Regions from separate parts of the Peribacillus sp. R9-11 genome, predicted to be linked through region 1. Evidence: riboswitches for the same ligand, from Rfam matches in the RefSeq annotation. Region 1 holds a riboswitch; each other region holds the start of a gene.
What was found. A riboswitch is a leader RNA that binds a small molecule or an ion and turns the genes downstream of it on or off. The one in region 1 is predicted to bind glycine.

Region 1 (3,290 bases):
ACTCTCCCACAACCGTCATTCGCTCATATTGAATTTTTATTATATTTAGAATAATTGGTGGAAATAAGAATGTCAAGATTTTCTTGTAAGCGTTAACATTATTTTTTTGAAAATTCTTACTTTATGAATGTCACATTATGGTCGTCCAGATTACTCACGGCTGCTTTTATCATCGTTTTTTTGCAAGTTGACTATTTTGGTAAAGTTAATAGTAGGTCACTGACTTTTGTCCGTTGCCTCTTAATTTTCCGCTACCTCTCCCTGATTCGACTGATCAGCATGATTTGCCTTCGTTTTCTGCATCTTATAAATCGCAATCAGCGAAATAAACCAAACAGGGGTTACGAACAAGGCAACACGAGTATCTTCCGAAAGTGCAAGCACAACAAGTACGAACGCTAGGAAAGTAAGGATCAAGTAATTAGAAACTGGATAAAGTGGTAATTTAAATTTGTTCATTTTCGCTAGATCTGGCCTTGTTTTGCGGTATTTCAAATGACTGATGACAGTAATTCCCCAAATAAAGATGAAACATACTGTAGAAATACTTGTAATTAACGTAAATACTCCTTCTGGCATTAAATAGTTCAACACAACGGAAGTTAGAATGACGACAGTTGAAAAGGCCAATGCATTGGAAGGTACTTTACGGGCATTAAGTTTTGCAAATGGCACAGGTGCATTTTTATCTTTGGCAAGTGAGTATATCATCCGGCTTGTACTGAAGATTGCGCTGTTACATGCCGAAGCAGCCGATGTTAGGACGACAAAATTGACGATACCAGCAGCTGCAGCGATACCAACAGCCACGAATACTTGGACGAATGGGCTTTCCGATGGGATGATTGCGTTCCACGGATAAACACTCATAATGACAATAAGTGCGCCAATGTAGAAAATTATAATCCGAATAGGAATATTATTGATTGCTTTTGGGATAACTTTCTCTGGATCTTCTGTTTCACCTGCTGTAAGTCCTACAAGTTCAATACCAACAAACGCAAACACTACCATCTGGAATGAGAGGATAAATCCATTTATTCCATTTGGGAACATACCTTCGTGGCTCCATAGATTCGTGAAACTGGCTGCGCCTGAATCTGTGGAAAAGCCTTTAATAATCATGAAAATACCGATAACAATTAGTGCTAGAATAGCGATAACTTTAATTAATGCGAACCAGAATTCCATTTCGCCAAAAAGTTTTACGGTTGCTAGATTCATAAATAGCAAAATGACAAGCGCAATTAAACCTGGCATCCACTGTGGTACGGAGGGAAACCAATACTGGGTATAAAGACCAACTGCTGTTAAGTCGGCCATTGCAATTGAAATCCAGCAAAACCAGTAGGTCCAGCCAGTAACAAATGCTGCCATATTACCTAAATAGTCTCTTACAAAGTCAACAAAAGAATGATAGTTCAAATTAGATAAGAGTAGTTCTCCAAGAGCGCGCATGATTAAAAAACAAATGACGCCTGTTATCAAGTAAGCAAATAAAATTGATGGTCCTGCTAAATGAATAGATTTTCCTGCCCCAAGAAATAATCCCGTTCCGATTGCCCCACCAATAGCGATGAGTTGTACATGTCTGTTTTTTAGGCCTCTCTCCAACTTTTGTTCCTGCATATGATTTCCCACTCCCTAATTTCCAGATAATTGAATAATAATATTCCGATAAAATTTTGACATATTATTATTCAATCCAACAAAGAAAACGCTTACAATTTTAATATAATAATACACTCAATATGTTGCTGATAAATATTCTGGTTCTGGTGCAAACCTCGAAATAATCTACCAAGCTTTTGAAAAGATAAAGGTATTGCGTTCAACCAATTGCAGATACTCTCTAAGGTAAAAGTTGTAGTCAGGAAAATTGAAAAGAAAGACTCATTCTTTAATAAATTTCATAGCACAATCCTCCTTTTTTCGTTTGTTCTATCTTTCCCCAGCATAAAAAGGGCAGAGGAAAGATAGGTGTTCTCCTATCATTCCTCTGTCCTTTTACCTGAGAGTTTAACTCCTTTGGTGGCTCATGGCTCTCTCCAGAGACGCGTCCTATTGTGGTCCTTTTACCTGAGAGATTGATACCCAATTTTTTTGGGAATTGCCCCTTCGGTGCTAAACAATGCGTTTAGTCTCTCCCACAATTATCATCCGCTGATATAAAATTGCATTAACAGTTGTATAATAAATGGTTCTAATGGAAATTTCAATTAATATCTGAAAAAACTTTATTTTCAGAATTTTAAATATAGAGAAGAGGTTTCTGACAGTTCATAAATTATATGCCCCTAGTACCCCAAGTGAATTGTGAATTGAATAGGAGTAGATTGCTTTTTACAGTCGATAAACACCGTTCATAATAGTGTACTTTTACAAACTACTTATACCTTTCAAATATACACTACAGAGGATGCTTTCTAGATAAAAGCATCCTCTGTTTACGTAATCATTATTATTGGAAATCATAAAGAAAAACCTCCAATTCAATACCGAAGTTATCTTTAATGTGCTTAATAGTTTTAGTCACTTAACTTCCCTTGTTTTGGTGTACAATTCAAACCAGAACAAAAACATTTAAAGTGATAACGTTGGCAACATTCCCTTCTCTGTCCTTTTAACTGAGAGTTTAACTCTATGCTAAAAAGAGTCTTCCTCTTTGGTGGCGTTTTATAAACGCGCTCTCCAGAGTTGCGTCCCATTGTGGTTCTTATACCTGAGAGATTTGTTCCAAGGTTTTTTTTTGGAACTTGCTCCTTCGGTGGCTGTCTACATTGCACTCTCCCACAATCGTCAACAGCTATACGTTTTTTGAAATACTCTAAATATTCTAAATAGATAATTATTTACATAAGTGTTTTTTATGATTTCGCCTCTATTTTTATACATATTCAGGAAACTAAGAAAAGATAAAACGGAGGAAAATCACTTTATATCAGCAAACGCTTTCAAATTTAACAGACTAATGCTTCTTTATGAAGTTCTGCTCTTGATGATCGCTGATTGCATCCTGGTTTCTCTCTTTTTCTTTTAAAACATAACTAAGCAAGTCTAATGAGAGGCGCGCTGCCACTTGTCCAGTTATTCCCGTATGATCGTAAGGAGTAGCAACTTCTACCATATCAAAACCGATTACTTCTCCTCTTTTTGCAATTCCATGGAGTAATTCGTTGACTTCATCATAAAGCAGGCCTCCAGGAGAAGGTGTGCCTGTCGCAGGGGCGATCGATGGGTCGAGGCCATCAATGTCCATGGTAATATAATATTTTTCACCTGCTGGAATA
Region 2 (3,290 bases), 2.4 Mb from region 1:
TACACTTAACCAATAATCCAGATCTCTTTCCGTTAAATGAATTCCTTCTTTCTCTGACAGAACGATAACCTCTCTCATGGCAGAAATCATCATTTCTCTTGCATGACCCTTTCGTTGAATTTCACCATAATTACTTTTATAGACAGCAACAGTTTGATTAACACCAACATTCAGCATAAATTTCCCCCATTGCCGCTTATACATATCCGTATCTATCTCATATGGGACCTTCATTTTTTCAAAAAAATCTGCCACCTGCTGAACCTTTTCTGAAACCAATCCAGGTTCCCGTTCACCAAGGCAGAGTATGCCCATATGGTCGTATGTCAACTTATTTTCTTCTTTAACAGCATCCATACCTTGCGCAACACAATATAAGACTTTATCCTTTCCATACGCCTCACCAATAATCGCTTCACTTGTGATCCCATTCAAAGCAGAAATAATAATCGTCTGTTTTCCAATTTGATTCTTCACCGCTTCAATAGCATCTTCCAATCCACTAAATTTAACAGTAAAAATCATCAAATCTGCAGGCTCGCATATTTCTTCAGGCGTTACATAATGAAAGTCACAAAGCTCACCATTGCAATAAACCCCATCCTGGACATATCTCTTTATTCTAGCTGTATCCGCAATAATCCTCACATTCTTCTTCGGCATTTCCTTTGATAAATGATGTCCATATAAAATGCCCAGTGCTCCTAATCCAACAATTGATACTGTCTTTATCGCCATAGCATCTCTAATTCCCTTCACCTTTTTACCTAAATATTATCACACTATTCGGAAAACGATCGCGATTAAAATGCCAGTTTTATGGTATGAATTGTTTAGAAAAAAACCACCTAGAAAAGCTACAATATTGTGAAATACCAATAATGACACGAGGGGTTTGTAACATCCCTTACAGCTTCCTTTTGGTTCATATATATCACCAAAAGGAAAATTAAGGCTTAAACGAAGTCTACTTTTCTGAGGAACGATATCCACAAAATTTGTTGTTGTTTTTTGTATTGATTTTAAAGTGGACCCGTTAACTAACAGCTCCAGTCACTATGGCTTTTCCAATCACTACTTTTATAGAATGTTGATATACAGCAACTACATTACCGCTAACTTTCCAATTTCCATATTGACCTATAGAATAAACAATGATAGAATTCCAATATTATATTGACGTTATTTAAGTATAATGACAAATGACCGAAGGAAGATTCAATTCTTCTACAAACGGACATTTATTACAACCGCATACTAGCAAGCGTTGAATGCTATGGATCACACTATAGCAGGAGCAGCTTCTGGAGAGACTGTACATAGTACAGCGCCGAAGGATTCACAATCTCAGGCAAAAGGACAGAAGAGTAACGAATGATGAATTGTTATTCTTAAACCTGACGAGATTGGTAGTATCCAATCTCTTTTTTTATTGTCCAAAATCCAAGATATTGCCATTCAATATCATAAGCGAGGTGAAAACAACGAGCTACACGGAATGTGGAATCACGCTCCACACGACTAAGATCATAAACAACGGGAGATGCTCAAATTGGCTAAACAGGAATTGAAAAGAGATTTAAAAAATCGCCATGTACAATTAATTGCAATAGGAGGAACAATTGGTACCGGTTTATTTCTTGGATCCGGTAAAGCCATCCAATTGGCAGGCCCCTCCATTATCTTTTCCTATCTTATTATAGGGATTGCCTTATTTTTTGTTATGAGGGCTTTAGGGGAATTACTTTTATCCAACGCCGGTTATACGTCATTCACCGAATTCGCTACCGAATATATCGGGCCGTGGGCTGGATTCGTGACCGGATGGACCTATTGGTTCTGTTGGATCATGACAGCCATGGCCGATATCATCGCGGTTGGTGTCTATATGCAATATTGGTTCAATATCCCTCAATGGATACCAGCTCTTGCATGCCTGGTCATTCTGTTAGGATTGAATCTATTGACGGTTAAATTGTTTGGAGAACTTGAATTCTGGTTCGCGCTCATTAAAGTCATCACGATTGTTGCCTTAATTATTGTAGGCATCATCCTGTTAGTCATTGGCTTCAAAACCAATACTGGCACCGTTTCACTCACCAACCTTTGGAGCCACGGAGGCATGTTTCCGAACGGCGTATCCGGCTTCCTGCTATCTTTACAATTGGTTGTCTTCTCCTTTGTAGGGGTCGAATTAATTGGTGTTTCTGCAGCAGAAACAGCTAACCCGAAAAAAAATATACCATCAGCCATCAATAAAATCCCGGTCCGAATTTTACTTTTCTATGTAGGTGCCATACTCGTCATTCTATGCGTCAATCCTTGGACACGGCTGGATGCATCAAGCAGTCCATTCGTAGAAGTCTTTACACTAATCGGCATTCCAATCGCTGCAGGGATTATCAATTTTGTTGTCCTGACATCCGCTGCATCTGCCGGCAACAGCGGTTTATTTTCAACAAGCCGTATGCTTTATACATTAAGCAATAATAACGATGCTCCTGCAAAATTAGCAAAATTAAATAAACATGCTGTTCCAAGTAATGCCTTGGTTACATCGGCAATCGTCGTCTCCCTAGGGGCATTGCTAAGCAAAATGATACCTGAACAGGCCTTTACAATAGTAACTACAATCAGTGCCATCTGTTTTATTTGGGTTTGGAGCATCATCTTGATTTCACATATCAAATATACGAAAAAACGTCCGGACTTGAGAGCCCATTCTACATTCAAAGCTCCTTTTACACCCTTTATCAATTACGTTATTTTAGGATTATTTCTGTTCATCCTAATCGTTATGCTATTCGCTGAAGCTACACGACTTTCACTGTTAATGACGCCAATCTGGTTCATTCTTCTACTCGTACTCTATAACTATCAGAAAAAAAAGTAGCTATTTTTCATGGTCGCAGGAATTAAAAGGAAGGGACACTCCCTTCCTTTTTTTCAATTTATTTTGCTAACACAGAGAAGTGCTACTAAAATATATACTGCAGCCACAGTAAATTTTATATTAAAATAGTGTAAGGTACTGTAAGTCGATATGAATGACTTTTCACTTAGAATGGAGGGGTTTGATTAATGAAGATTATATATATACTTACTCTAGTTCCTTTTATAGGCATATTAGGATTTCTTCCGTTTGTTAACAGAATAGAACCTTATGTATTAGGGATGCCTTTTAATATGTTTTGGATGGCTATGTGGGTGGTCCTTACATCCGTTATTTTGGGCATCATGTATAAGTTGGACCCCAGAAATCGGGAAGGTGACCAGGAATGAATATTTCC
Region 3 (3,290 bases), 840 kb from region 1:
TTGGCTACATCCATGCCTGTCATTTCACAAATCATCGTTTGATATTCAAAAATGGCCTGAAGCTCCCCCTGTGAAATTTCTGGCTGATAAGGGGTGTAGGCTGTATAAAACTCCGAGCGGGAAAGAACATGATCAACGATGACCGGTGAATAATGGTCATACACGCCCGCACCAAGAAAGGAAGCATAGTTTTTAAGATCAGCATTCTTAGAAGCAAGTTTTGATAATTCTTTCATTAAGGCTGGCTCTGATTTAGCTGGTTTAATGTCATATTCGCCTTGAAAGCGGACACTTTCAGGAATATCGTTGAAAAGGTTCTCAACAGAAGGGACCCCTATTACCTCCAGCATTTGTTGTTTATCCTGCTCTGTCATGGGTAAGTAACGATGTTTCATCTTAATGACCATTCCTCTCTATTTACGTGGTTTTTTATAAAAAGGTGTTTGTATAATAACAGCTTTCAATCGTTTTGAACGAATTTCCACTTCGACTTCAGAATTCATCACCGAAAAGTCTTTATCGATAAGTACCAATCCTACATTTTTCTTCAATGTTGGTGATTGAGTGCCAGTCGTAACTTCACCAATGACTTTATCCCCACTGTATACCTTATAGCCATGACGAGGAATGCCGCGGTCAATCATTTCAATTCCGACAAGCTTACGTTGTGCCCCTTTTTCCTTTTGTTCAGTAAGAACGGCTTTCCCGAAAAAGTCGGCTTCCTTATCCACTTTAACCGCAAAACCAATCCCGGCTTCAATTGGGGTAATATCCGGTGAAAGCTCCTGTCCATAAAGCGGAAGTTTAGCTTCAAAGCGGAGTGTGTCACGTGCCCCTAAACCTATCGGCTGTATCCCTTCTTCTTTTCCTGCATCTAGAATAGCTCTCCAAAGGGCCGGGCCATTTTCACTGTTGCTATATATTTCAAAACCATCTTCACCCGTATATCCTGTACGTGAAACCATCGTGGAAAGCCCATTTATCAGGACATTTTCCTTGAATTTAAAAAAGCCAATTTCACTCAAAAGTGTATCATTAGATAGTTTTTGTAATATTTTCTCTGCCAAAGGTCCCTGCAGTGCCAACTGTGTATAATCGCTTGATACATCCGAAAGTTGGACATCCTCTGAACAATTAGCTTGTAGCCAGTTAAAATCTTTTTCTGTATTGGCGGCATTGACCACGAGCAGATAGTCGTCTTCTGCCTTTTTATAAATGATAAGATCGTCAACAGTACCGCCGTTTTCATAACACATAGCCGTATAAATTGCTCCGCCCTGTTTTAGCTTTGATACATCATTGGTCATCATTTTTTGTAAAAAGGCAAGACTCCCTGGGCCCTTCACATCAACCTCACCCATATGGGAAACATCAAATAAGCCAGCTTTTGTACGAACTGCTTCATGTTCGTCCTTGATACCCGAAAATTGGACAGGAAGTTCCCAGCCGCCAAAATCGATCGTTTTTCCTCCGTATTCACGATAAACCTCAAATAGTGGTGTTCTTTTTAAATTGGTCAAAAAATGACCCCCCTTAGATTTTTTAGATTTACTTTGCTCACTTTTCTAAAAGCTTCTTTCCATTTTGTCAGATCTTCTTATACTTCTCAGCCTGATTCATAATGTGGAAAAAAGGGCACAAAAAAGGACAGAGAAAGCCCTAAAGAGCTTTTTCTCTGTCCTGAAACCTGAAAGTTTACCTATATAATAGGTTTTCCCCTTTGGTGGCCGTCCTGCAACGAGCGGCGCTCTCCAGAGTTGCGTCCAATAAGAGTTCTTTTGCCTGAGAGATTCACTGCTAAGTTTGCTCCTTCGGCGCTACATTCGTAGTCTCTCCCCTTATCTTCACCCGCATATAAATGTGTCTCCACCAATTAGGAAAGTAATTAATCCTACTGATAGTTAGTAAAACCTCTGTGCATTTACAAAATGCTTTCTCTACCAACTCTCCTTAAAACTTCAGAACTTAATGAATGATCTCTAGTCTGTTAATCTGGGATAAAGTAAGAGGCGGTTGCCCATACTATGAAAAACATGAACTACATTCATCTTTTAAGCGTTTTGGGAAATTGGAATTTTCTAAATATACTTACATCCTACCTTAAGAAACTTTTCTCTGCAATATCTTTTACAGAGAAATATTTTTCTTACTTCACATATAAAATGTTCGGGTTTCAACCTTAAATAAGAAAATTATGATTTTAGAAGGAGTAGTTTCAATGAAAATTAATATATCCTTCAGTTCTGATTGGAATGACGAGTTTCTACAAAAGATGGAAAATGACGGTCCATGGGGTAATTGGGAGCTTTATAAATTGGCTGTTCAAATGGAAGAAAACCTCATTATTCCTGATTTTGAAGGTTTACAGGCACCCAAGCATCTTCCACAGCTCACCCCGCTTCCCCACCAATTGGAAGCGGCAAAGCAGGTAGTTGAAAAGATGAATGGAAAAGCCATTTTAGCTGATGAAGTAGGTCTCGGGAAAACAATCGAAGCTGGCTTGATTCTAAAAGAATATATGATCCGTGGTCTTGTTAAAAAAGTATTAATTCTTGTCCCCGCTTCACTTGTAAGTCAATGGGCTTTTGAATTGAATACCAAGTTTCATATTCCGGCTGTTGTTCAAAGAAAAAGCTATGTGTGGGAATCATGCGATGTTGTTATATCATCCATTGATACAGCGAAACGAGCTCCCCATCGAGATATCATTTTTAATCAGCAATATGACTTTATCATTATTGATGAGGCTCATAAACTTAAAAATAATAAAACGAAGAACTATGAATTTGTCCAAAATCTGAAAAAGAAATTTTGTTTATTGCTGACAGCTACGCCAATTCAAAATAAAGTCGAAGAAATTTTCCATCTTGTTTCGTTATTGAAACCGGGACACTTGGGAAATGCAACACTCTTTTCTGAGAAATATAAAGGCAAAGGCCGAAATGTTATTGAGGATGAGCACCTAAAGGAACTCGTCAACACTGTTATGATTCGGAACCGACGGGCTGATACTGGAATTGAATGGACAAAAAGGCAGGTGGAAACAATCATCATTGAATTTTCTCCAACTGAACAAGCCTTGTACGACGCTGTTTCCAAATTTAAGCCTATTTCAGATGGATCGAAGGGAAGTTCTTTTTCAGCACTCACCCTCCAAAGAGAAGCATGCAGCAGCAGAGAAGCCGTTTTTTATACATTGAAAAACATGAAAGCCAAATATGAACAGCCTTCCCCTGACTTTTTAGCAAAGCTAGATGAGCTGTTTGAGAAGGTAAATGAAACAGAACAAA

Region 2: linked by a shared signal. The riboswitch ahead of RE409_RS03035 (amino acid permease) and the one ahead of RE409_RS14735 (amino acid permease) in region 1 are both predicted to bind glycine.
Region 3: linked by a shared signal. The riboswitch ahead of gcvT (glycine cleavage system aminomethyltransferase GcvT) and the one ahead of RE409_RS14735 (amino acid permease) in region 1 are both predicted to bind glycine.

Annotation. Positions count from the first base shown of each region.
Region 1 covers NZ_CP133763.1:3,030,720-3,034,009, forward strand. The annotation lists gene RE409_RS14735 (amino acid permease) at 241-1,629, opposite strand; glycine riboswitch at 2,058-2,160, opposite strand; glycine riboswitch at 2,701-2,803, opposite strand; gene speB (agmatinase) at 2,969-3,290, opposite strand, start outside.
Region 2 covers NZ_CP133763.1:636,775-640,064, reverse strand. The annotation lists gene RE409_RS03040 (ketopantoate reductase family protein) at 1-738, opposite strand, end outside; glycine riboswitch at 1,295-1,373, shown strand; gene RE409_RS03035 (amino acid permease) at 1,553-2,893, shown strand; gene RE409_RS03030 (DUF3311 domain-containing protein) at 3,082-3,282, shown strand; gene RE409_RS03025 (sodium:solute symporter family protein) at 3,279-3,290, shown strand, end outside.
Region 3 covers NZ_CP133763.1:3,874,006-3,877,295, forward strand. The annotation lists gene gcvPA (aminomethyl-transferring glycine dehydrogenase subunit GcvPA) at 1-395, opposite strand, end outside; gene gcvT (glycine cleavage system aminomethyltransferase GcvT) at 414-1,520, opposite strand; glycine riboswitch at 1,761-1,848, opposite strand; gene RE409_RS18785 (DEAD/DEAH box helicase) at 2,219-3,290, shown strand, end outside.